3 regions of the Gynuella sp. genome follow, and region 3 is predicted to be linked to each of the others. Evidence: predicted binding sites of a transcription regulator. Region 3 holds the regulator's gene; each other region holds the start of a gene.
What was found. Region 3 encodes LexA, which represses DNA repair genes until DNA is damaged. Its sites were predicted from a motif close to TACTGTNTANNTANACAGTA; they were not measured.

Region 1: a site for LexA is predicted at 1,131-1,150, ahead of recN (DNA repair protein RecN). Genes of this name have one in related genera too.
Region 2: a site for LexA is predicted at 1,287-1,306, ahead of ACQY6I_RS02295 (peptidase inhibitor family I36 protein). Genes of this name have one in related genera too.

What each region holds. Positions count from the first base shown of each region.
Region 1 is NZ_JBNKSF010000038.1:27,475-30,759, reverse strand. It holds gene dnaK (molecular chaperone DnaK) at 1-351, opposite strand, end outside; gene grpE (nucleotide exchange factor GrpE) at 435-1,037, opposite strand; gene recN (DNA repair protein RecN) at 1,174-2,856, shown strand; gene ACQY6I_RS15865 (MATE family efflux transporter) at 3,023-3,285, shown strand, end outside.
Region 2 is NZ_JBNKSF010000007.1:267,959-271,243, reverse strand. It holds gene dctP (TRAP transporter substrate-binding protein DctP) at 1-119, opposite strand, end outside; gene ACQY6I_RS02300 (TRAP transporter TatT component family protein) at 135-974, opposite strand; gene ACQY6I_RS02295 (peptidase inhibitor family I36 protein) at 1,528-1,662, shown strand; gene ACQY6I_RS02290 (OmpA/MotB family protein) at 1,615-2,328, opposite strand; gene ACQY6I_RS02285 (hypothetical protein) at 2,325-3,285, opposite strand, start outside.
Region 3 is NZ_JBNKSF010000019.1:83,635-86,919, reverse strand. It holds gene ACQY6I_RS07575 (DUF2835 domain-containing protein) at 1-195, shown strand, start outside; gene ACQY6I_RS07570 (quinone-dependent dihydroorotate dehydrogenase) at 275-1,291, shown strand; gene lexA (transcriptional repressor LexA) at 1,510-2,115, opposite strand; gene ACQY6I_RS07560 (alpha/beta hydrolase) at 2,321-3,187, shown strand.

The DNA of each region.
Region 1 (3,285 bases), on a different contig from region 3:
AGCAGATACCTGGGGAGGCGCTTTTTTGTCGCCTTTTGCTTCCACCCATGCATCGCCATTGTCTGCTTTGACAATCTTATAAGGAACCATGTTGATGTCTTTTTGCACAACATCGTCCTCAAAACGACGACCAATCAGACGCTTAACCGCAAAAAGTGTGTTGGTCGGATTGGTAACCGCTTGCCGTTTAGCAGGTTGACCAACCAATACCTCTCCATCGTCGGTAAATGCCACAATCGAGGGAGTTGTACGATCACCTTCAGAGTTCTCAACAACTTTTACTTTGTCTCCGTCCATAATAGAGACACAGGAATTGGTGGTTCCCAGGTCAATACCAATAATCTTTGCCATATTTCACTATCTCCTAAATTCTAGATGGGGTTTTACCCGAATTCTCATTGCTTGCCAGAATAATTGGGCTTTTTGTAAGGCTTTCAAGCCTGCTCATCGATTGTTTTTTGACCACCACCTTTACTGACCATTACCATTGCCGGACGCACCAGACGACCTGACAATGTATACCCTTTTTGCATAACGGCAATTACGGTATTGGGTTCAACTTCAGGGTTATCAACCATAGACATTGCCTGATGTAACTGCGGGTCAAAAGGCTCCCCTTCAGGGTTGATAGCTTGCACATCAGACTTATTAAGAGCACTGGTAAACAATCCCAGTGTCATATTAACCCCTTCGAGAACAGGGTTTGAATCACGCTCTTCCTGCGGCGCAGCCTCCAGTGCCCGTTCCAGATTATCCATAACCGGCAACAGCTCCTTAATCAGTTTCTCCTGACCGAACTTATGGGCCGCCTCAACATCTTTTTCCATACGTCGACGAAGATTCTGCATATCCGCATGAACCCGTAACAGTTGTTCTTTCAGGGCTGCGATTTCTTCGGCAGCCTCACCGCCACCTTCCGTCCCATCGACAGTTTCATCAGCAGCTCCCTGCTGCTCAGGTTGTGATTCCTGCTGAAGCAGCTCTTCAGATTGGCCTTCTCCCGCCCCCTGATCAACAGTCTGATTTTCTGTTGTCATCTCTAGTATTCTCCGAAGTTAATATAACCAGTTAATGGCGCACTTATATCGGGTCATTGAAGTCAATTTCAACAGTTGCACTTCATTGTTCTATACTGTATTTATAGACAGTATATATATTCAAACAGGTGAAACTGTGCTTACCCATCTTCACATCAGCAACTTTACGATTGTTTCCGAACTGAATATTGAACTTCATAAAGGAATGACAGCTGTTACCGGTGAAACCGGAGCCGGCAAATCCATCATGCTCGACGCCCTTGGTTATGCGCTGGGCAACCGGGCCGAGAGTGGTGTTGTCCGTCCAGGAGCAGAAAAAGCGGATATATCAGCAACCTTCATGTTAGAGCACATTCCATCTGCAAAAGCATGGCTAATCACCCAGGCGCTTGAAAATGGCGAAGCAGAATGTGTGTTGAGAAGAGTTATCACTTCTGAGGGCCGCTCCAGAGCATTTATTAACGGAAAACCGGTACCAGCCCAACAATTAAAAGAGCTGGGAGACCTGGTTATTGATCTCCATAACCAGCATGAACACCATTCGCTTCTGAATACTGATGTCCAGCGCCGTCTGTTGGATGAATTCGGTGGCCACGAAAAGCTAGCAAAAAAAGTGGCTGATGCTTATCAGGAATGGCGAAAACTCCACCAAAAGGTCCAACAAACTCAGAAAGCGCAAGACGAAAAGTCCGCTCGCCTGCAACTATTGCAATATCAACTCGATGAGTTGGAGGCATTAGACCTTAAGGACAACGAATTGCAGGCACTTGAGCAAGAACAAACACTGCTGGCCAATGGTGAAAACACGGTCAAGACACTGAGCCAGGTCATTTCCAGCTGCGAGGGAAATGAATCCACCCCAGGAATTCTGGATGCATTACGATCTCTGAATCAACAATTACAGACGTTAAAATCAGAACAACTCAGAGATATCTTAGAAACTTTTTCATCAGCACAAATCATGATTGATGATGGCCTGAAAGAACTAAGCAACTTTCTTGATAACTTCGAAGTTGACCAACGTCGTCTGGCTGATGTGGATCAACGTCTGGCCACCATTTACGACCTGGCCAGAAAACACCAGATCCATCCTGACCAGCTATTGGAGACATTTCGGGCATTAGTAAAGGAGTCCGAGTCCTTGAAAGATGATGAATTCAATCTGGAACAATGGAACAAAGAACTCGAAGAACTCCAGGATGCTCATCAGCAGCTGAGCAGTCAGCTTACTGAAAAACGTACCAAAGCGAGTACCAGACTGGCAAAAGAAGTTACTCAACAGCTCCAATTGCTATCCATGAAAGGAGCTCAGTTGAAAGTACAACTGACTCCCCTGGCAGACAAACGCTTTGCCATCTTTGGCAACGAAGAAATTGAATTTCTTATACAAACCAACGCTGGGCTGTCTTTTGGTCCTATTCAAAAAATAGCATCCGGGGGCGAACTCTCACGTATAAGCCTTGCAATACAGGTCGTTTGTGCCCAAAAAAGCCAGATACCAACACTGATCTTTGATGAAGTTGACGTTGGAATCAGCGGTGCCACTTCTGAAATCGTAGGCAGGATGTTGCGTCACCTGGGCGAGAAAGGTCAGGTACTCTGTGTTACTCATCAGCCGCAGGTCGCTAGTCTGGGGCATCATCACATACAGGTTAGTAAAGCCATTACCCGTTCAGGCAACACCGAAGTTAAACTCAATTATGTAACAGAAAACTGTCGCGTAGATGAAGTGGCAAGACTATTGGGAGGAGTGGAACTGACCCCGCAAACCATTGCGCATGCTCAGGAAATGTTGGTAAATGGGCAAAAAATGCACTAACAATATTCTACTGAAATACCCATCACAATTGCCGTATTTCAAAAAACACGCTATACACTTTTGGTTTTGGCGATAACTGGATCTCCCGTTCTGACTTCCACAACCACGATCTGCATCACTGCCATAAGCAATCCCTTCGAAATCAATAATTTATGTGGAAAAACTGTTGAACAGACTGAAATCTCTACCCTGGAAGCAAACATTTCATCTGGCATGGCCTGTGGCTTTAGCCAACCTGTCCTTCCCTTTACTGGGCCTGGTTGATGCTTCGGTATTGGGTCACCTGGATAACCCGATATTCCTGGCAGGCGTAGCTCTGGGTTCCAGCTTGATTGCTTTCGTTTTCTGGGGTTTTAATTTTCTGGCTATGGGTCTCTCCGGTGTCACTTCAAGCGCCTACGGCGCCCACAACTCAAGTGAGATCAAAAC
Region 2 (3,285 bases), on a different contig from region 3:
CGATATTCCTTCAAAATAGCAGTGCCATCGGGATATGCAGTAGAAATCTTTAGTGTCACCGCCGAAGCCGGTACGACCAGAACCAGAGATAAAATAAACAGCGTAAAACGAATAATCATTTAATTCCTCAGATATCAAAAATAGTCATTACTCTCGGCCAACAATTCCTGGGCCAGTTGTTGGGCGTAGTGATTCTGCAAAGTCAGGCCATTCTCTTCCGGGTCAGCCGCGATCACTTCACGTAACAACCGATCATGAAGATCCTGATCAAACACCAACCGGGCATATTTCTCTGCATACTTCACTTTGATGATCAGATTCCGACCCTGGCTTAGTTCAATTCCACGTTCGAAATACTCCCTGGCCACTTCTGGCTTCCCTCCTAAACCTGGAGGAATCAGGCTGTTCATAACGCCCAAATACAACAGAGCCTGTCCACGGCTATATGATTCATCAATCGCTACAACCTGCTTCATAATCAGCTCGACCTTGGCCAGATCAGCAATGGCATTCCAATCATCTGAATGCTCCTGAATATAGCCAGCCCACGCTGAACCTAGCGTGTATAATGCCTCCAGGTCCTTTTTTCTGTCCATGCCCTGTACAATTTGCTGAAACGGCCCATACTCCAGTGTCTCCAGTCCACAAGCTCTTTTTTTATGGACACACATCTGACGCTGGGCATATTTCAGGCTTTTATCGATCAACCGTACCCGGCGTTCTTTTTCTTTAACGAACAAACTGGCATAAGCCCCATTCAAGTCCGAAGCCGTGCGCAATAAGCCATCATTTCTGGGATAATTGATCACAGCTCCATCTAGAACCAATAAATACGTCGGCAATCCTTCTCTGACCGTCTCAAGGTCATCATTATTTAAAACGCCATACCCCAGAGACTCTGGTAATCGATTAACAGAACACCCGGAAAGCCACACGGATAGTAACATTAATAAAGCGACACGCGGTCGTGACATGAGTTTCGCCCTATGCTTCAAAAATTTGCCGGATAGTACCAAAATAAAATAAAAAGCTCTGGGTCAGTTTGTTTTTTTTCGGACAAAAAGCAGAACTTCACCGTCAATTAACGAAAAAGGGCTGCCACGCTGTCAACCAAGTGTAAAAGTGTCTGGTAGCTGTCGATTGGTCATTTCGTGGCATTTAACAGGATAGAAGGAGTAGTTAGAAAAAAACTGTTGCAGACTAAAATCTTCCAAAACATGATGACTGTATGCGGCTTTTCGCTCTTTGTAAGCATCAAATCCCTGATAGCGCAACAAGTGTAAACATTCTGGGCAAATATCCAGCTGCCCAGCAGCTTCATCAGAACTTATTACCAAAAACTCACGATACTCCTGAACCCCCTGTAGTAGAACTTTGCAGCCACTGACATGGATCTGCTCTTTGTAAACGGCAGCCACTCTCGAATTTTTGTATCCAAGAGTATGATCGCTCAATAACAATAAGGGGCTGTCTATCAGCTTTAGACCAGCTTTAGCCAGACTGGAACGCTCCACTCCTGTCAGGTGAATTTTCGGATCAAAAAATTCAAAATGCCCCAGTTCATTTGTCTGCATTTTTTCACGCAGCCGATTGAATGGCTCATACTGCAAAAAGTCAGGGAGTTTCACTGTCAACCTCATCCAGAATTTCGGCAATTCTTGAATCAGCATCAGTTCTGACACGGAATTCAACCCGTCGGGACAATGCCTCGCTTTCTTCACCATCAGCATTCAACACCGGCTTAGAGGACGACAACCCATTAGCTGTCAAATGAGCCTTTAACCAGTCAGCCTGATCTTTCACAGAATCCAGCGCCAACAGGTAAGCAAGCGTCGAACGGGTACGTGATTGAGACAGTTCCATATTCAGGATATACGCCTCATCGGCACTGCGGCCCGCCCACATACTGGAAGTATGTCCTTCTATACGCACTTCTGAAATGTCATTTCGATATTTGTCGGACATAATGATCCGCATATAACGAGGGAAAAAATCGGCCAGGATTTCGGAAAACTCTGGCTTCAGATCTGTCTCGCCACGATCAAACAGAAGTTCTGCTTTATAAAAACGAAAACTCAGATCAGGGTCTATCTCCGCCCCCCACCGCTCCAAGTCATCTTTAAATTCCGTAACCAGATCCTGATACAGTTGCGTTCGAAGACGATCATAGAGCACCACTACGTTTTCGATACGCTTGCGCTCTAACTCAACTTCCACCATGAATACAACAGCGATCAACATGAATACCATCATGAGCCCTGCCATCAGGTCACTGACTGAAACCCAATGCTCCTCCTGCTCTACAACCAGATTGTCATCCGCAATCATGACTGCTCCTCAGCCATACTGACGAGCTCTTTCAGACGATCTGTCAGGGGCGTGTAGTCGTTCACAAACTTCTCACTCAACGCCGTCATTTGGTAGCCAAATGTTTTTAATGCCTTAGTTAATTCCTGCTCCATTGCAGCATCAAGATCTTTAAGCTGTCGCTGATTCAAGGCAATCAGCTCCTTGAGTTCTTGATTGACAGAATTTTGTGACTGCAAATAAGCATCGTTAAGAGTCTGACAGGCCTGATTTACCGTGGAGCGAATCTGTTGACTGGTCTCAACCAAGGTATCGCTGATCAACCGTTGTTGACTTACCATCGACTCCTGCAGGTGTTCGGTCACGGAAAGAATACGTTTTTCTAAATCTGGCAACCCTTGTTGAGCATTGTTAATAACCCCCGACAGCTGTTCGGCGAACTCTGCCAAAGCACTACTTTGGGAATGCAATCCGGTCAGCATACTCTCCATATCCCTGGCAACCTGAGTAAACACGTGGCTGTGATTAACCAGCTGAGAAAATGCCTGAGTGGCATCCACCATCGACATAGCGCTTTCTTTCTGTCGATCAATAATTTCATGCAGGTTTGACATGTTCTGTTCCTGCCATACCTGCATCTTGCCAACAGATTCATTCAGTTGACGGAAGTTCTCACCATATTGCTGATCAATCTGCGCATTAAAGTCGGTCATGACATGATCAATCGCTTTGATCAATGCCTTAGTGTTCGCTTCGGTCATTCGAACTTCAAAATCTTCCATTGCAGACTGCAACGACTCCAGGTGCCCATTGACAATTCCCTGCTGTGCCCGCCACATGGACACCAGTGAGTCATCTGCTTCACCACTGATACTTTGCCCCAGATGTCTAACCTCGTTCACCACATCTTCCAGGGTCGCTCCGCTTCGACTGACCTGATTCCCCTTGCGGATCATATGCAGCGCAAAGCGGAACTTA
Region 3 (3,285 bases):
AGTATTACCGCTGAAGAATTAATAAAGTTGTACCGGGGCTCAGCGAATCAGGTCAGAGCCACGGCCAGAGATGGCCGTGTTGTTCGATTTCCAGCTCGTATCTTACAGCCATATGTGACCCGTTCAGGCGTGCAGGGAAGCTTCAGGATCATATTTGACGGACATCATAAATTTCAGAAGATTGAACGTTTATAGCCCGCTCAGTTCGCTTTTCAATATTCAACAGCTGAATGACAGACTATAATCCGCCAAATTTTTCAAAGGGCGGATACCGATGTACGACTTGTTGCGCAAAGGGCTTTTCTTACTTTCACCAGAAACGGCTCATGAAGCCTCCCTTGAACTGCTAGGGGCTGCAGCCCGCTTAAACCTGTCAGGCTGGGTGGGGAATAAGGTTTCTTCAAAACCCGTCCGGGTGATGGGAATTGATTTTCCAAATCCAGTCGGTCTGGCAGCAGGTATGGATAAAAATGGCGAATTTATCGATGGCCTTGCGGCACTGGGATTTGGTTTTATTGAAGTTGGCACAGTCACTCCCAGGCCGCAGCCGGGCAACCCTAAGCCCCGCTTGTTTCGCTTACCGGAAGCCGAGGCTATTATCAATCGCATGGGCTTTAACAACCACGGTATTGATCAATTGATTACCAATGTCCGGCAAAGTCGTTATGACGGAGTACTTGGCATAAACATTGGTAAAAACAAAGATACTGCCAGTGAGCAGGCCGTGGATGACTATTTGACCTGTTTGCGTAAAGCCTATCCGTATGCCTCATACATAACGATCAATATTTCCTCTCCCAATACCCCGGGTCTTCGTGATCTTCAGTTTGGCGATCAGCTGTCCAGTTTGCTGGCGGCACTGAAAGAAGAGCAGCTCCATCTTCAACAACAGATTGGCAAATATGTTCCACTGGCCGTCAAAATTGCACCGGATATGGATGAGGCAGGTATTGAACAAATCGCAGAAACTCTGATTAAGAATGGTATCGATGGCGTGATTGCCACCAATACCACCGTGAGCCGGGAAGGGGTCAAGCACTTGCTGCATGGGCAGGAACAGGGAGGTCTCAGTGGTCTGCCGGTGCTTGATATGGCGACTGAAACCCAGCGTTTAATGGTACAGGCCTTGGATGGCAGGCTGCCTGTAATGGGGGTTGGGGGGATTCTCAATGGCGAACACGCTTCAGAAAAAATACTGGCAGGTGCCGAACTGATTCAGTTGTATACCGGTTTTATCTATCGTGGTCCGAAGTTGATCACCGAGTGTGTAGAGGCGATACGCAATATTTAAGGATGTATTGTGTTAATGCCGAACAGAGCATTATGACCGTGCAACTTTGCAGTATTGTTTGATTAATACATAGGGGATAACACGCGACTATCCCAACAAAGTCAGGTTGGTGCCGATGCAGAAAGCGACCGTCGGTACGTAATAAAAAATCGCTTGCATAAAAAACACGCGCTGAATTTTGATATTCAGCGCATAAAACGAAGTGTTTTGAAAACTGACTAGTGGATTGTGTTTCTCAACACACCCACATATAAGCCCTCAATGGCAAAGTCATCTGATTTCAGGTCAACAAGGATATCATCGTAATCCTCGTTTTCGGCCACCAGAGTGACAGTATTGCGGCTTTTGTAAAACCGTTTGACCGTTACATCATTATTGATACGCGCCACAATGACATCACCGTTTTTGACTTGATCAGTCTTGTGTACTGCTATCAGGTCATCTTCCAGAATACCAATGTTTTTCATGCTAACACCTTTTACGCGCAACAAATAATCGGCTTTTGGATAGAAGAAGCTTTCTGGAAAATTCACCCGGTTCTCGATGTGCTCCGCCGCCAGAATCGGTGAGCCGGCAGCAACACTGCCTACAACGGGTAAACCCGCATCCAGATCTTCAGGCAGACGAATACCTCTGGAGGCACCGGGAATCATTTCAATTGCGCCCTTGCGGGCCAGGGCTTTTAAATGTTCTTCTGCAGCATTGGGTGAACGAAAGCCGAGTTTGGCGGCTATTTCTGCACGGGTAGGGGGCATGCCGTTATCATCCAGATACGATTTGATGAAATCAAAGACCTGTTGTTGGCGGGCGGTAAGCTTTACCATGATGGATTCCTGAATTTTTTTACAGTATTGGAAGTATATACAGCTGCCATTGGCCGTGCAACCTTGTCATCGCACTCCTGTTCGAGGGAAATAGATAAAGATAAACATACAAAATTAGTATTAGTGTTATGGTAAAGCCTTATGTTGATCTCGTTTTTTTGGGACAATGGTCAGCTTTTCGATGTGTTTTGGATTTTCATTTGCGATGAAAAGTAGCAGTCAGCTTTTTCCCGTTACATTATTTAAGGCCGATTTCTGGGAGGGCTATTCTGAAGATGTATATTTGTTAAAGCCTAACAATAGCCCTGATAAAACCGCTGAATTTGCGGTTACCCGTTTGGGCCATCCGGATGTTTGCCGTAATGGGCTGAGCCGTGGGGAGCCTGTCATTCTGTTACACGGTTTGTATGAAAACCGGACCGTCTGGATGTATGAACAACATGAGATGCTGTGCCAGCTGCTGAATGCCGGGGCAGATGTCTGGATCATGGAAATGCGCGGTCATGGCCTCTCCAAAGTCAATCACGATAGCCGTCAGAATCATTGGCGTAATTATGCCCGTTATGATTTACCCGCCTTACAACAGTTTATTCGTGAACAGAATCCGGCCAGACAGACATGGTTGGCCAGGGAGCAGGGGGCGGTTTCGCTGTTGCTGGCACTTGAATATGGTTTGTTGGATAAACAATCGGAGGACCGCTTTTTTGTGACCCGTCTGGGAGATCTTCTGCGTCGGGACTTTCCTGGGCTGATTTTGGCGCGCTCGCTGTTTAATCGAAAATCAAGGTTTATTCCAGCTGGCCGTAATGAATATGAGTCGCGCCTGGCTATCAAACAGATCTGGCGGCAAAAATCATGGTTTACCGGGCCGAAATCCCTCGATGGAAAAACTCCTTTGTTAAAAAGTATGCAGCAAAATCCGCTGTCCAACTTGTTTTATCTGTCGGACATGAATGATCCTCATCAGCGGAAGTTGATCAGCCGCGCAGGTTTTACTGTGGTTGAAGAGAAAGCGTTTTCAGAAGCCTTGTTGGTATCCTTGATAACTAACCCGGTACATAAAGTTGGTTGAGCAGGCTATGGTCGCTGGAAATGAATTGAGCCAATTTTCAAAAAATAATAATAGTCCTATTGGGTTTCTTTAATGTCTATTAACCCGGCAATCATATA